2 regions of the Rhizobium sp. BR 249 genome follow, and region 1 is predicted to be linked to the other one. Evidence: predicted binding sites of a transcription regulator. Region 1 holds the regulator's gene; the other holds the start of a gene.
The links. The regulator LexA, encoded in region 1, represses DNA repair genes until DNA is damaged. The targets are predictions, from matches to a motif close to TGTTCNNNNTGTGTTCNG.
Positions count from the first base shown of each region.

Region 2: uvrA (excinuclease ABC subunit UvrA) is a predicted target of LexA. The motif match lies at 3,590-3,607, and genes of this name have one in related genera.

Region 1 is NZ_JARWKX010000022.1:36,367-44,324, reverse strand. Features, by position in the region: gene QD408_RS20055 (LpxI family protein) at 1-99, shown strand, start outside; gene lpxB (lipid-A-disaccharide synthase) at 96-1,265, shown strand; gene gltA (citrate synthase) at 1,296-2,585, opposite strand; gene QD408_RS20040 (ComEC/Rec2 family competence protein) at 2,877-5,300, shown strand; gene lexA (transcriptional repressor LexA) at 5,281-6,000, opposite strand; gene QD408_RS20030 (VOC family protein) at 6,199-7,092, shown strand; gene kdsA (3-deoxy-8-phosphooctulonate synthase) at 7,089-7,934, shown strand.
Region 2 is NZ_JARWKX010000002.1:67,412-75,369, forward strand. Features, by position in the region: gene QD408_RS02865 (DUF72 domain-containing protein) at 1-63, opposite strand, end outside; gene QD408_RS02870 (GNAT family N-acetyltransferase) at 88-549, opposite strand; gene uvrA (excinuclease ABC subunit UvrA) at 546-3,467, opposite strand; gene QD408_RS02880 (single-stranded DNA-binding protein) at 3,750-4,262, shown strand; gene QD408_RS02885 (MarC family protein) at 4,384-5,031, opposite strand; gene gyrA (DNA gyrase subunit A) at 5,258-7,958, shown strand, end outside.

The sequences.
Region 1 (7,958 bases):
CTGGTGCTCGATCGCGCCGCCGTCATCAAGGCTGCCGATGAGGCCGGGCTTTTCGTCTGCGGCATCGATCGCGGCCTGCCGGCATGGGGGCTCGAATGAGTGGCGTGCCGCTGAAGATCGCCGTCATCGCCGGCGAGGTCTCGGGTGATCTGCTCGGCGCCGATCTCATCGCCGCGCTCAAGCGCATTCATGCCGGACCGGTGGAGCTCGTCGGCGTCGGCGGCGAGGGGCTGCAGGCCGAAGGCTTGAAATCCCTGTTTGATTTTTCCGAGCTGTCGATCATGGGCATCACCCAGGTGCTGAGCCGGCTGCCGAGGCTGTTCACCCTGATCCGCAGGACGACGGCTGATATCATCGAGGCCAGGCCGGATATCCTGCTCATTATCGACAGCCCGGATTTCACCCATCGCGTGGCCAAGCGCGTGCGTACCGCGCTGCCCGATCTGCCTGTCGTCAACTATGTCTGTCCAAGCGTCTGGGCCTGGAAGGAATATCGCGCGACGCGCATGCTTGGCTATGTCGATCACGTGCTCGCCGTTCTGCCCTTCGAGCCGGCAGTGATGCGTGCGCTCGGCGGACCGGCAACGACCTATGTCGGGCATCGCCTGACTGCCGAGCCTGCGTTGCTTGAGACCCGTCGCCTGCGCGCCGGCAGGCAGCCCGGCAATGGCCCGATCCTTCTTCTTCCCGGCTCGCGTTCCTCCGAGATCAAGAAACTCCTGCCTTACTTCGAGGCCGCAACGAACGAGCTTGTCGCCCGCAACGGCTCTATGCGCTTTATTCTGCCGACCGTGCCACACAGGCAGGCGCTCGTTCGCGAAATGACGGCGGGATGGGCGGTGCAGCCGGAGATCGTTGTCGGCGCGGGAGCGAAATGGAAGGCCTTCGCGGAAGCCGATGCAGCCATGGCGGCGTCCGGAACGGTCATTCTCGAATTGGCGCTTGCCGATGTTCCCGTCGTCTCGGCCTATAAGGTCGACTGGATCATGCGGATGCTGACGTCGAGCATCAAGACCTGGACCGGCGCGTTGCCGAATCTGATCGCCGACTACCCGGTCGTGCCGGAATATCTGAACGATGTCGTTCGCGGCGCAAGCCTTGCACGCTGGATGGAAAGGTTGTCAGCCGACACCTATCAGCTCAAGGCGATGAAGGAAGGCTACGAGCTCATCTGGCAGCGAATGCAGACGGAAAGACCGCCAGGAGAGCACGCGGCTAAGATATTGCTCGATGTTCTCGCAAATAAAAAACCCGGCCATTTCTGACCGGGTTTTCTTTTTGTCTTGTTGCAGCTTTTAGCGCTTCGAAACCGGGATGTAGTCGCGCTTCGGTTCGCCGACATAGAGCTGGCGCGGACGGCCGATGCGCTGTTCCGGATCTTCGATCATCTCGTTCCACTGCGCGATCCAGCCGACGGTGCGGGCGAGCGCGAAGAGCACGGTGAACATGGTCGTGGGGAAGCCCAGCGCCTTCAGCGTGATGCCGGAGTAGAAGTCGATGTTCGGATAGAGCTTCTTTTCGATGAAATATTCGTCGGTGAGCGCGATGCGCTCCAGCTCCATCGCCACTTCGAGCAACGGATCGTCCTTGATGCCGAGTTCGCCGAGCACTTCATGCGTCGTCTTCTGCATGATCTTGGCGCGCGGATCGTAGTTCTTGTAGACGCGGTGACCGAAGCCCATCAGACGGAACGGGTCGTTCTTGTCCTTGGCGCGGGCGATATATTCCGGAATGTGATCGACCGTGCCGATTTCCGTCAACATGTTGAGCGCTGCTTCGTTGGCGCCGCCGTGAGCGGGACCCCAGAGGCAGGCGATGCCGGCAGCGATGCAGGCGAACGGGTTGGCGCCCGACGAACCGGCGAGGCGGACGGTCGAGGTCGAAGCGTTCTGCTCGTGGTCGGCATGCAGGATGAAGATACGGTCCATGGCGCGCGACAGAACCGGATTGACGACATATTCTTCGCACGGAACGGCAAAGCACATGCGCAGGAAGTTCGACGCATAGTCGAGGTCGTTCTTCGGGTAAACGAAGGGCTGGCCGATATGGTATTTGTAGGCCATGGCGGCAAGCGTCGGCATCTTGGCGATCATGCGCAGGCTGGCGACCATGCGTTGGTGCGGATCGGTGATGTCTGTGGAGTCATGATAGAAGGCCGACAGTGCGCCGACGCAGCCGCACATGACGGCCATCGGATGCGCATCGCGGCGGAAGCCGGTGAAGAAGCGGCTCATCTGCTCATGCACCATGGTGTGGTGCGTGACGCGATAATCGAAATCCTTCTTCTGCGCGGCCGTCGGCAGTTCGCCGTAGAGAAGCAGGTAGCAGACTTCCAGGAAGTCGCCGTGTTCGGCGAGCTGCTCGATCGGATAGCCGCGGTGCAGCAGGACACCTTCGTCGCCGTCGATGTAGGTGATCTTCGATTCACAGGATGCGGTCGAGGTGAAACCCGGATCGTACGTGAAGGAGGCGGTGTTCTTGTAGAGTGCACCGATATCGATGACGCTGGGGCCGATCGTGCCGCTTTTAACGGCCAGGTCGACTGATTTGTCACCGATTTTTATTGTAGCGCTTTGATCCGTCATGCTGATCCTCCGAAATGTCGGTAGCGCCATAAAAGCGCCATAGGGGTTAAGCGTCCTCATCGATAGCTATATGATCGCGAAGCTAATGCCAAGTTACCGTGATGGCATTTTGTGCATTGCGGCATCACCTTTTAGGCACTGCAGCGATGAGCGGCGTGCATAGCGGAAGCCGATGATTCGACTGGTCTTTTGGTGTTCGCGATTTTCCCTCGTATTTCAATCGATTATCCTTGCAGGATTTGATGGGAGGCTGCATTCTGGCTGCCTTGGCGGGTGGTTTTCGGGCGGTGCATGCAGGGGTTGAGGACAGTCGAATTGCGGCCGGAAACAGGCGCTGGAGCCGCCGATGCCTCGGGTTTTGCGCCATCTGCGGTGCGGCCGGCAAGGACGCAGTCGGCGACGCCATTGCGCCATCGGCTGCCGGGCGCGGCTCGACGAGCGTTGCGTGCCGGCCTCCGCATGTTGGGCGAAGAGGCGGACCACGGAGGACTACTGCTGTTCTCACCGGTCTTCCTCGGCTCGGGAGCCGCCTTCTGGTTTCTCGCGGCATCGGATTTTCCGATTGTTACGTCGCTGATCTGCCTGTCGGTGCTGATGGTCGCCATCCCCGTCATCGGCAGCGGCAGGACGGTCTTGCGGGCAACGCTGCTGGCGCTCGCACTTGTGGTCTGCGGCATGCTTTCGGCGCAGTTCGAGACCTGGCGAGCCTCGACCGTAATTCTTGATTCCGCCGTGACGACGACGATAACCGGCCGTGTCGAGCGGCGTGAGGGCGACGATCGCGGGCGATGGCGCTACATTCTTGCCGTCACCGCCACCGAGGCGCCAACGCTGAAACGGCCGCCGGAGCGTGTCACGGCGATCGCCCGCGGAGCGGACGCTTCTTTCGAGATCGGCGACATCATTACCGGCAGGGCGCGGCTGACGCCGCCGGCAGGGCCGGCGCTTCCCGAACTCAACGATTTCTCCTTCGGCGCCTATTTCGACGGCATCGGCGCAAACGGCTACTTCTATGGTGCACCCGACAAGGTCGATGTGCAGGCGGGGCCGCAGGCCGCGGCATCGACATCGGAAGCGCTGCTCGAATGGCTCTACCGGCTGCGCAGTGGCATCGGTGATCGCATAAGATCGGTCCTGCCCGGCGACACCGGTGCGTTTGCGGCCGCCCTCGTGACCGACGAGCGGCGCGCCATCTCGAATGAGACGACGGAGGCGCTGCGCCAGTCCGGACTTGCCCATATCATCGCCATATCGGGTCTCAACATGGCGTTGTCTGCCGGCATCTTCTTCGTCGGCTTTCGAATGCTGCTCAGCCTCTTTCCCGGTATCGCCCAGGCCTATCCAACGAAGAAGATCGCCGCCGGCGGCGCGCTGCTCGCCGTTACCGCCTATTTTCTGATCTCCGGCTTCGCCGTCTCGGCCGAACGCGCCTTCATCATGATGGCCGTCATGCTGATCGCCGTCTTCTTCGACCGGCCGTCGATCAGCCTGCGCAATGTCGCGCTGTCCGCGCTGGTCATCATTGCCATCTCACCGTCCGAGGTATTGGGTCCGAGCTTCCAGATGTCCTTTGCCGCGACGCTGGCGCTGGTATCGGGTTATCAGCTCTGGAAGGATCGGCGCGTCCGTGAAAATGCCTTTCTGAAACTGCCGATCGTTCGGCCCTTCGTTGCGGTCGGAGGCTTCTTTGCCGGCGTCTTCCTAACTTCGTTGATCGGCGGCTTTTCGACCGCGCTCTTTTCGATCGAGCATTTTCATCGCCTGACGGCTTACGGCTTGCCGGCAAACCTCGCGACGATACCCATCATCTCCTTCATCGTCATGCCCGCCGGCCTGTTGGCAATGCTGCTCATGCCTTTCGGTCTGGACGCACTGCCCTGGAAGGTGGTCGGATTTGGCCTCGACCTGGTGATCGCGGTCGCAAAGACGGTTTCCGGCTGGGGTGGCGGCATCGGGATCGGCCGTTTGCCCGGCTGGTACTTCGCTGTTGCCGTTGCCGGCTTCCTGCTCATGACGCTCTTGCGCACGCGCCTGCGCCGTATCGGCACCGCCGTCATGACGGCTTCGACGCTCGTTTTGCTTGTTCTTCCATCCGCCCACTCGCCGGACCTTGTCATTTCGGAGGATGGCGGTCTTGTCGGGATCGTTGAGGCCGCAGCCATGGCCTCCACTCGCGAAAGGCCGCCGAATTTCATTTTCGATCAGTGGCAGAGAGCGCTGGTCCTGCCGACCCATCATTCGCCGAAGATGCTGGATGGCCCCGCTATCCCCGAGGCAGACGATCGGCGTCTGCAGCTTTCCCCGGATCAGCGGGAGGAAGCGAGGAGCGCGATGCAGGCGGCCGCGGCAAACGGCGAGGCCAACCGCTTTTCCTGCGTTAAGAAGGCCTGGTGCATATCGCGGCTGGCAAATGGAAAAGTCGTAACCGTCATCGACAACGCCGCCTATCTCGGCCCGGCCTGCGATGTGGGCAATATCGTCGTGACGCCGGTGCGGCTGCGGTTCGACCGCTGCCGTTCACGCGCGACGCTCTTCACTGGCGAGACGCTGCGCCGGACCGGTTCCGTCGAGTTGCGCTTTACGGATGACGGTCCGCAGACCGTCACCGCATTCAGCACGCTGTCGCGGCCGTGGATGCGCCATCGCGCTTATGATTGGCGCAGCGGGAGTTTTGCCGAATCCAGCCCGCCCGGTGTCAATGATAGCGGCGAATGAGGCCGACGAGCTTGCCCTGAACCTTGACGCGATCCGGCCCGAAGATACGGGTTTCGTAAGCCGGGTTGGCCGCTTCGAGCGCGATGGAAGCGCCTTTGCGGCGGAAGCGTTTGAGCGTCGCTTCCTCGTCGTCGACGAGGGCCACGACGATGTCGCCAGGGCTGGCGGTGCTCCCATTGCGAATGATCACGGTGTCGCCATCGAAGATACCGGCGTCGATCATCGAATCGCCTTTGACCTCCAGCGCATAGTGTTCACCATTGCCGAGCATATCGGCCGGAACCACGATGTCGTGGGTGTTGTTCTGGATCGCCGAGATCGGAACGCCGGCGGCGATGCGGCCCATGACGGGCACGGAGACCGAGTTGCCGTTGTCGGCGACGGGCTTTGCAGGAGCGGGAGCGGCGACCGGCTGGGGCTTGCCGAGGCTGCCTTCGATGACGCTCGGCGAAAAACCGCGCCGGGGCTGGATGCTGGGGCTGTAGGCCTCCGGAAGCTTGATCACTTCGAGGGCGCGGGCGCGGTTCGGTAGGCGGCGAATGAAGCCACGCTCCTCGAGCGCCGTGATCAAGCGGTGAATGCCGGATTTCGAGGCGAGATCCAAGGCATCCTTCATCTCGTCGAAAGACGGTGGAACGCCGGATTCCTTCATGCGCTCATGAATGAAAAGGAGTAGCTCCTGTTGTTTGCGCGTGAGCATCGACGTCAGACCCCGTGATTGAAACAAATCCAGAACAGACACTATATGTTCCATATGTGTTCCGCAAGTAGCTAAATTTCCGTAAAACTTCCCATCAACTCGTTGCGATTTTTATTTTCATTTGCGGGATTTGGCAGGCAAGTCTTGAATTGAGAGTGCGCTGTCGCACATCTCTTGCCATTTCAGGGAGAGGAACCGATGAACGAGCATGCCAAGCCGCACCCGCTGGATCATGTCGTGCTGCCGGTCGTCAATATCGATCTTGCGCGCGAGAGGCTCGGCAAGCTCGGTTTCACCGTTGCCGCCGATGCGCGCCATCCCTTTGGAACGGAAAATGCCTGCGTCTTCTTCGCCGACAAAACCTATCTGGAGCCGCTCGGCGTTGCGAGCGTCGAGGAGAGCGAGGCATCGGCGCGGAAAGGCAATGTCTTCACCGCCCGCAACCAGGCTTTCCGCTTCCGCTGCGGCGAGGAGGGGCTTTCGGCAATCGTCTTCGCCACCGAGAATTCCACCCTCGATCATAAGAAGTTCGCCACCAGGGGATCGAGCGCCGGCGAGATGTTGGAGTTCAGCCGGCCGATGAAGATGCCGGATGGTTCGGAGAGCGTCGGCAGCTTCAAATTGGCCTTTGCGGGCGATCTGCGCGCGCCCGATCTCTTCCTGTTCACCTGTCAGCGCATCAACCCGCTGCCGGCCGATCGTGGTGCGCTGGAGAAACATGCCAATGGCGTCACGGGAATTGCCGAGGTGGCGCTTTCAGCCCCGGAACCAGCGGCCTTCGGCGCCTTCGTCAGCCTTGCCGCGGCGCAATCGGCAGTCGAGAAAACCGGTTTCGGCGTCAATATCGCGGCATCGAATGCGAGAATCAGCCTGATGACGCCGGAAGGGCTTGAGGCCTATTTCGAGATCGCCGTCTCATCCGCCGAGCGCGGCCTGCGGGGCCGGGCAATCCTCTTCAATGTCGCCGATCTTGCCGTGACAGAAGCGCATTTGGCTGCTAACGGGGTGACCTACACGCGCAAGAACAATCGCATTCTGGTGAAGCCCGCGCCCGGTCAGGGCACGCTCTTCGCCTTCGAGGAACCACGATGAGCTCCAATACCAATTCCGAAGTCAAGGTTGGCGAAGGCAACGGCCAGGTCACCTTTTCCAATACCGGCCGCCTGTCCTTGATCGCCGGCCCCTGCCAGATGGAGAGCCGGGATCATGCTTTCATGATGGCCGGCGCGCTGAAGGAGCTTTGCGCAAAGCTCGGCATCGGCCTCATCTACAAGAGCTCCTTCGACAAGGCGAACCGCACGTCGCTTTCGGCAGAACGCGGCATCGGGCTTGAGAAGGGCATGGAGATCTTTGCCGACCTGAAGAAGGAATTCGGTTTTCCGGTCCTGACCGACGTCCATACCGCCGAGCAATGCGACGAGGTCGCAAAGGTGGTCGATGTTCTGCAGATCCCGGCCTTCCTCTGCCGCCAGACCGACCTTCTCATCGCCGCCGCCAAGACCGGCCGCGCCGTCAACGTCAAGAAGGGCCAGTTCCTTGCGCCCTGGGATATGAAGAACGTCCTGAAGAAGCTCAATGCCAGCGGCAATCCGAACGTGCTGCTGTGCGAGCGCGGCGCTTCCTTCGGCTACAATACGCTGGTCTCCGACATGCGCTCGCTGCCGATCATGGCAGCGATGGGTGCGCCTGTGATTTTCGACGCGACCCATTCCGTGGCGCAGCCGGGCGGGCAGGGCGAATCCTCCGGCGGTCAACGGGAGTTCGTCGAAACGCTGGCGCGCGCCGCAGTCGCCACCGGCATTGCTGGCGTCTTCCTCGAAACCCATCAGGACCCGGACAATGCGCCTTCCGACGGCCCGAACATGGTCTATCTCAAGGATATGCCGCGGCTTCTCGAAAAGCTGCTGGCCTTCGACGCGGTCGCCAAGGGCTGACAGTCAAAAGCCTGACACGAACGT
Region 2 (7,958 bases), on a different contig from region 1:
CCCGCGCCAAGGCTCGAAGGTCCAGCCGCCGATGCCGGTGCGGATAGTGCCGGATTTCGTCATGTCGTCCTCCCTGTTTGCAGCCGTTCAGGCTGCTTCGATCTCTTTCACCATGTCGACGAGCGTCCATCCTGGCCGGTAACGGCTCGGCCGGCGACCCGTTCCCTGAAATCCGAAGGCGCGATAAAGCGCGATATTTCGCTCCATCCGCGCATTGGTGTAGAGCCGGATCTCCGGAATGTCCCATTCCCGCGCCTTGCCTTCGAGCCAGCGCAGCATCGAGAGCCCATGTCCGGCGCCCTGAAAGGCCGGCGAGACCGCGATGCTGAACAGCATGAGGTGATCGGAATGCCGCTCGATGACCACGAGGCCCGCCGTTTCGCCGCCGACGTCGCGCAGCCAGACCTCGCCGCGGTCGATCCGCGGCGCGTAATCCTCCGTCACGGGGATCGGTGGAGCGCCGAACAGCTCGGTATAGGGCCGGTAGGCGGCTGCCGTCAGCGTCGCGATCATCGGGAGATCATCGGGCGACGCCAGCTGCATCGTCATTCCGCCGCAACCGCCTTCTTCGCCGGCCGCCGCTCCAGCAACTCCTTGAGGAACTGTCCGGTATAGGAACGCTTCTCCCTGACGATTGCCTCGGGTGTGCCGGTCGCGACGATCTCGCCGCCGCCATCGCCGCCTTCGGGACCGAAATCGAGCACCCAGTCGGCGGTCTTGATGACTTCGAGATTGTGCTCGATCACCACGACGGAGTTACCCTGATTGACCAGCTCGTGCAGCATTTCCAAGAGCTTGGCGACGTCGTGGAAATGCAGGCCGGTCGTCGGTTCGTCGAGAATGTAGAGCGTGCGTCCGGTCGAGCGTTTCGACAGCTCCTTGGCAAGCTTGACGCGCTGTGCTTCGCCGCCTGAAAGCGTATTGGCCTGCTGGCCGACCTTGATATAGCCGAGGCCGACATCCTTCAGCGATTGCAGCTTGTCGCGCACGGCAGGCACCGCCGCGAAGAAATCGACGCCTTCCTCCACCGTCATGTCGAGCACGTCGGCGATCGACTTCTGCTTGAAGGTGACGTCGAGCGTCTCTCTGTTGTAGCGCTTGCCGTGGCAGACGTCGCAGGTGACGTAGACATCAGGCAGGAAGTGCATCTCGATCTTGATGACGCCATCGCCCTGGCAGGCCTCGCAGCGGCCGCCCTTGACGTTGAAGGAGAAGCGGCCCGGCTGGTAGCCGCGCGCCTTGGCTTCCGGCAGGCCGGCGAACCAGTCGCGGATCGGCGTGAAGGCGCCGGTATAGGTCGCCGGGTTCGAGCGCGGCGTGCGGCCGATCGGCGACTGGTCGATGTCGATCACCTTGTCGATATGCTCGAAACCGTCGATACGGTCGTGGTCGGCGGGAATTTCGCGCGCGCCCATGACGCGGCGCGCCGCCGATTTATAAAGCGTCTCGATCAGGAAGGTAGACTTGCCGCCACCGGAAACACCGGTCACCGCCGTGAAGACGCCGAGCGGGATCGACGCCGTGACGTTCTTCAGATTGTTGCCGCGCGCGCCGACCACCTTGATCTCGCGGCCCTTCTTCGGCTTGCGGCGCTCCTCGGGAACCGGCACGCCGAGTTCGCCGGAGAGATATTTGCCGGTCAGCGACTTCGGATTGGCCATGATATCCTGCGGCGTGCCATGGGCGATGACCTGGCCGCCGTGAATGCCGGCGGCCGGACCGATATCGACCACGTCATCGGCCGTCAGGATGGCATCCTCGTCGTGTTCGACGACGATGACGGTGTTGCCGATGTCGCGCAGGTGCTTCAGCGTGTCGAGCAGCCGGGCATTATCGCGCTGATGCAGGCCGATCGAAGGCTCGTCGAGCACGTATAGCACGCCCGTCAGCCCCGATCCGATCTGCGAGGCGAGCCGGATGCGCTGACTTTCGCCACCCGACAGCGTGCCGGAGTTGCGCGAGAGGCTCAGATATTCCAGGCCGACATCGTTGAGGAAGCGCAGGCGGTCGCGGATTTCCTTCAGGATGCGCACGGCGATCTCGTTCTGCTTGGCATTGAAGCTTGCCGGCAGTGCCTCGAACCAGTCGCGGGCGATGCGGATCGACATGGCGGTCACTTCGCCGATATGCAGCCTGTTGATCTTCACCGCCAGCGCCTCCGGTTTCAGGCGGAAACCGTTGCAGGAAGGGCAGGGGGCGGCCGACATGAAACGCTCAATATCCTCGCGTGCCCAGGCGGAATCGGTCTCCTTCCAACGCCGCTCGAGATTGGTGACGATGCCCTCGAAATTCTTATGCGTCGTATAGGAGCGTGCGCCGTCGGCGTAGTGGAACTCGATCTTGTCGTCGGTGCCGTTGAGGATGACGTCCTTGGCCTCGTCGGAAAGATCCTTCCAGCGCGTGCCGAGCTTGAAACCGTAATGTTTTCCGAGCGCTTCCAGCGTCTGGTTGTAATAGGGCGAGGTCGACTTGGCCCAGGGCGCAATCGCCCCGTCGCGCAGCGTCCGTTCCGGCTCGGGCACGATCAGGTCGGCGTCGATCTTCTGCTGGGCGCCGAGCCCGTCGCAGGTCGGGCATGCGCCGAAGGGATTGTTGAAGGAAAACAGCCGGGGCTCGATTTCCGGAATGGTAAAGCCTGAAACCGGGCAGGCGAATTTTTCCGAAAACAGCACGCGCTCATGCGTCTCGTTCAGCGATTTGTTGGCCGAGCCGCCGGCCGCAGTCTCTTCCGGCGGCAGCGGCTTGTCGGCGAATTCGGCGATCGCCAGCCCATCGGCGAGCTTCAGGCTGGTCTCCAGGCTGTCGGCCAGGCGCGCGGAGACGTCGGAGCGCACGACGATACGGTCGACCACAACGTCGATGTCGTGCTTATATTTCTTGTCGAGAACAGGCGCCTCGGCGATCTCGTAGAACTGGCCGTCGACCTTGACGCGCTGGAAGCCTTTCTTCATCAGCTCCGCCAGTTCTTTTTTGTATTCTCCCTTACGGCCGCGCACGAGCGGCGCAAGAATATAAAGGCGGGTGCCTTCGCCGAAATCAAGGATGCGGTCGACCATCTGGCTGACGGTCTGGCTCTCGATCGGCAGGCCGGTCGCCGGTGAATAGGGAACGCCGACGCGGGCGAAAAGCAGGCGCATGTAGTCGTAGATCTCGGTGACGGTGCCGACCGTCGAGCGCGGATTGCGCGAGGTCGTCTTCTGCTCGATCGAGATCGCCGGCGACAGCCCGTCGATCTGGTCGACATCGGGCTTCTGCATCATTTCGAGGAACTGCCGGGCATAGGCCGACAGGCTTTCGACATAGCGCCGCTGGCCCTCGGCATAGATCGTGTCGAAGGCGAGCGAGGATTTGCCCGAGCCCGAAAGTCCGGTCATGACGATCAGCTTGTTGCGCGGCAGATCGAGATCGATGCTCTTCAGATTGTGCTCGCGCGCGCCGCGGATGGAGATCGTCTTCAGTTCGCTCATCGTCTCTGCTTTGGTTTTCTGGATAACAGCCCTTATTTAGTGATGCCGGCGGGCGAGTCGAGGCTGAATATCCTGGAAGGTTCAAGGTTTTCGATTCTGTTGACAGGATCATACGGATAAACTAGAACAAATAAAGAACAAAATTCCTGATGAATGCATGCGGCTTTCTGATGGGATAAATTGTGGATTAAACACCGTTCACGCGCATCTGCGGTCCTCTATGGTTTAAGGTGCGCTGATCGATTAACGCCGCCGGGCAGGGCGGCAGGCAGGGTGAGAAGCATGGCTGGTAGCGTGAACAAGGTAATTCTGGTTGGAAACGTGGGTGCAGACCCCGAAATCCGCCGCACTCAGGATGGCCGGCCGATCGCCAACCTCCGTATCGCCACCTCGGAGACCTGGCGCGACCGCAATTCCGGCGAGCGCCGCGAAAAGACCGAATGGCACACCGTCGTCGTCTTCAACGAAGGCCTCTGCAAGGTCGTCGAGCAATATGTGAAGAAGGGCGCCAAGCTCTATATCGAAGGCCAGCTGCAGACCCGCAAATGGCAGGACCAGCAGGGCCAGGATCGTTACTCGACGGAAGTGGTGCTGCAGGGCTTCAACTCGACGCTGACCATGCTCGACGGCCGCGGCGATGGCGGCGGCGCAAGCTCCGGCTTCGGCGGCGGCCGCGGCGGGAGCAGCAGCAACAATGATTACGGCGACGATTACGGCGCCCCGTCGCCGTCCTCATCGTCCAACCGCGGCGGTGGCAACTTCTCGCGCGATCTCGACGACGACATCCCGTTCTGATCGGCCGCCGTTCCTAGCTTGATGAAAGATTTAAGAGCATGATGCCGTTGACGGTATCATGCTCTTTCTCGTTGCTTGATAAGGATGGTTCAGGCCGATCTGCCCGAGCCGTCCCGCCATTTCAGCGCGGCGTCGCGCTGATGAGATTGAACGCCGATTTTGCGCCGTCGACGACGAATTGCGTCGCAAGCGCGGCGAGGATGACGCCGAGGAGGCGCGTCAGGATCGCCCGGCCGGTGACGCCGAGGAAGCGGTCGAGCCTTTCGGCGACGAGCAGCATGAGGAAGGTCAGCAGCAGATTGGCGGCGATGACAGCGATGAGCTGGGCTTTTTCGATTGTCGTCGGCAGCGTGCCGGCAAGCAGGATCGTCGCGGAGATCGCGCCCGGGCCTGCGATCAGTGGCAGGGCGAGGGGAAAGACGGCGATATTCTCGATATGATCCTTGGTAACGGCAGCCTCCGAGGCCTTCTCCTTGCGTTCCTGCCGCCTTTCGAAAACCATCTCGAAGGCGATCCAGAAAAGCAGCAGCCCGCCGGCGATGCGGAAGGCGCCGATAGATATCCCGAGCACGCCGAGCACGCCGGAGCCGAACAGGGCGAAGACGGCGAGGATGATGAAGGCGATGGTCGAGCCGCGTAGCGCCACCTGCGTGCGTTGGGCTCGGCTCATGCCGATCGTCAGCCCGAGAAAGATAGGCGCGAGGCCGGGCGGATCGATGGTGACGAGAAGCGTCGTGAAGGCGTTGATCAACTGGTCGGCGCTTGCCATCGTCTCTCCCGAACCCCATATGAATGCCTGGGTTTTTACGATTGTGGAACGGGGATTTCAATTTGGCAAATATCCCGCGGCGGATTGCCCGATCCGGCCGCGAAACTTCTGTGTTTTACCCTCTTTAGGCCGCAAAAGCCTGTTCAAAACGCGCTCAGAAATTGGCGTGGGAACGGGCTTTCCGCTATAAATCTTCAAGTGATTCTAGAAGAGATCGTGATCTGTTTTGACTGAGCAAACACCCCCCGGCGGCGGGAAGCTCCCGCCAGGCATCGAGCCTATCTCCATCATGGAGGAAATGCAGCGGTCGTATCTCGATTACGCCATGAGCGTCATCGTCAGCCGCGCGCTGCCCGACGTGCGCGACGGCCTGAAGCCTGTGCACCGGCGCATCCTCTACGGCATGTCCGAGCTCGGCATCGACTGGAACAAGAAATACGTCAAATGCGCCCGCGTCACCGGCGACGTGATGGGTAAATACCATCCGCACGGCAATGCCGCGATCTATGATGCGCTCGCCCGTATGGCGCAGCCCTGGTCGCTCAGGCTGCCGCTGATCGACGGCCAGGGGAATTTCGGCTCGGTCGACGGCGATCCGCCGGCGGCCGAACGTTACACCGAATGCCGCCTGGAAAAGGCCGCTCATTCGCTGCTCGACGATCTCGACAAGGAAACCGTCGATTTCCGCGACAACTATGACGGCACGCTCTCCGAGCCGGTCGTGGTTCCCGCCAAATTCCCGAACCTGCTCGTCAACGGAGCCGGCGGCATCGCCGTCGGCATGGCGACCAACATCCCCCCGCATAACCTGTCCGAAGTCATCGATGGCTGCATCGCGCTGATCAACGATCCGGCGATCGAGCTGCCGGAACTGATGCAGATCATTCCAGGCCCCGATTTTCCGACAGGCGCGAAGATCCTCGGCCGCGCCGGCATCCGCTCCGCCTATGAGACCGGCCGAGGCTCGGTCATCATGCGCGGCGTCGCCACCATCGAGCCGATGCGCGGCGACCGCGAGCAGATCATCATCACTGAAATTCCCTATCAGGTGAACAAGGCGACGATGATCGAGAAGATGGCCGAATTGGTGCGCGAAAAGCGCATCGAGGGTATTTCCGACCTGCGCGACGAATCCGACCGCCAGGGTTATCGCGTCGTCATCGAGCTGAAGCGCGACGCCAATGCCGAGGTCATCCTCAACCAGCTCTACCGCTACACGCCTTTGCAGACCTCCTTCGGCTGCAACATGGTGGCGCTGAACGGCGGCAAGCCGGAGCAGCTGACGCTGCTCGACATGCTGCGCGCTTTCGTCTCCTTCCGCGAGGAAGTCGTTAGCCGGAGAACGAAATTCCTGCTGCGCAAGGCGCGCGAGCGCGCCCATGTGTTGGTCGGCCTCGCCATCGCCGTTGCCAATATCGATGAAGTCATCCGCGTCATCCGCCAGGCGCCCGATCCGCAGTCGGCCCGCGAAGAGCTGATGACGCGCCGCTGGCCGGCGGAGGATGTGGAAAGCCTGATCCGCCTGATCGACGATCCGCGCCACCGCATCAACGAAGACCTGACCTACAACCTCTCCGAGGAGCAGGCGAGGGCCATCCTCGAACTGCGTCTTGCCCGCCTGACCGCGCTCGGCCGCGACGAAATCGGTGATGAACTCAATAAGATAGGCGAAGAAATCCGGGATTACCTGGATATTCTCTCCTCGCGCGTGCGCATCCAGACCATCGTCAAGGACGAGCTCACTGCCGTGCGTGACGAGTTCGGCACGCCGCGCCGCACCGAGATCGTCGATGGCGGCCTCGAAATGGACGACGAGGATCTGATCGCCCGCGAAGACATGGTCGTCACCGTCTCGCACCTCGGCTATATCAAGCGCGTGCCGCTGACGACCTATCGCGCGCAGCGCCGCGGCGGCAAAGGCCGCTCCGGCATGACCACCCGCGATGAAGATTTCGTTAGCCGGCTATTTGTTGTCAATACCCATACGCCGGTTCTGTTCTTCTCCTCGCGCGGCATCGTCTACAAGGAGAAGGTCTGGCGGCTGCCGATCGGCACGCCGACCTCGCGCGGCAAGGCTCTGATCAACATGCTGCCGCTCGAACCGGGCGAACGCATCACCACCATCCTGCCCTTGCCGGAGGATGAGGCGAGCTGGGACAATCTCGACGTCATGTTCTCGACGACGCGCGGCACGGTTCGCCGCAACAAGCTGTCGGACTTCGTTCAGGTCAACCGCAACGGCAAGATCGCCATGAAGCTCGATGAGGAGGGCGACGAAATCCTCTCCGTCGAGACCTGCACGGATCAGGACGACGTCCTGCTGACGACCGCGCTCGGCCAGTGCATCCGCTTCTCGGTCGATGACGTCCGCGTCTTTGCCGGCCGCAATTCGATCGGCGTACGCGGCATCAATCTCGGCGAGGGCGACCGCATCATCTCGATGACGATCGTCGGCCATGTCGATGCCGAGCCGTGGGAGCGTGCCGCCTATCTGAAGCGTTCCGCCGCCGAGCGTCGCGCGACGGGCGTCGATGAAGAGGATATCGCTCTGGTCGGTGAGGAAGTCACCGAGGAGGGACAGCTCTCCGACGAGCGCTATGAGGAGCTGAAGGCGCGCGAGCAGTTCGTGCTCACCGTCTCCGAAAAGGGCTTCGGCAAGCGCTCCTCTTCTTACGATTTCCGTATCTCCGGCCGTGGCGGCAAGGGCATCCGCGCCACCGACACCTCGAAGACGGGCGAGATCGGCGAACTGGTGGCGGCCTTCCCGATCGATGACGGCGACCAGATCATGCTCGTTTCCGATGGCGGCCAGCTGATCCGCGTGCCGGTCGGCGGCATCCGCATCGCCAGCCGCGCCACCAAGGGCGTCACCATCTTCTCGACGGCCAAGGATGAAAAGGTCGTCTCCGTCGAGCGCATCAGCGAGC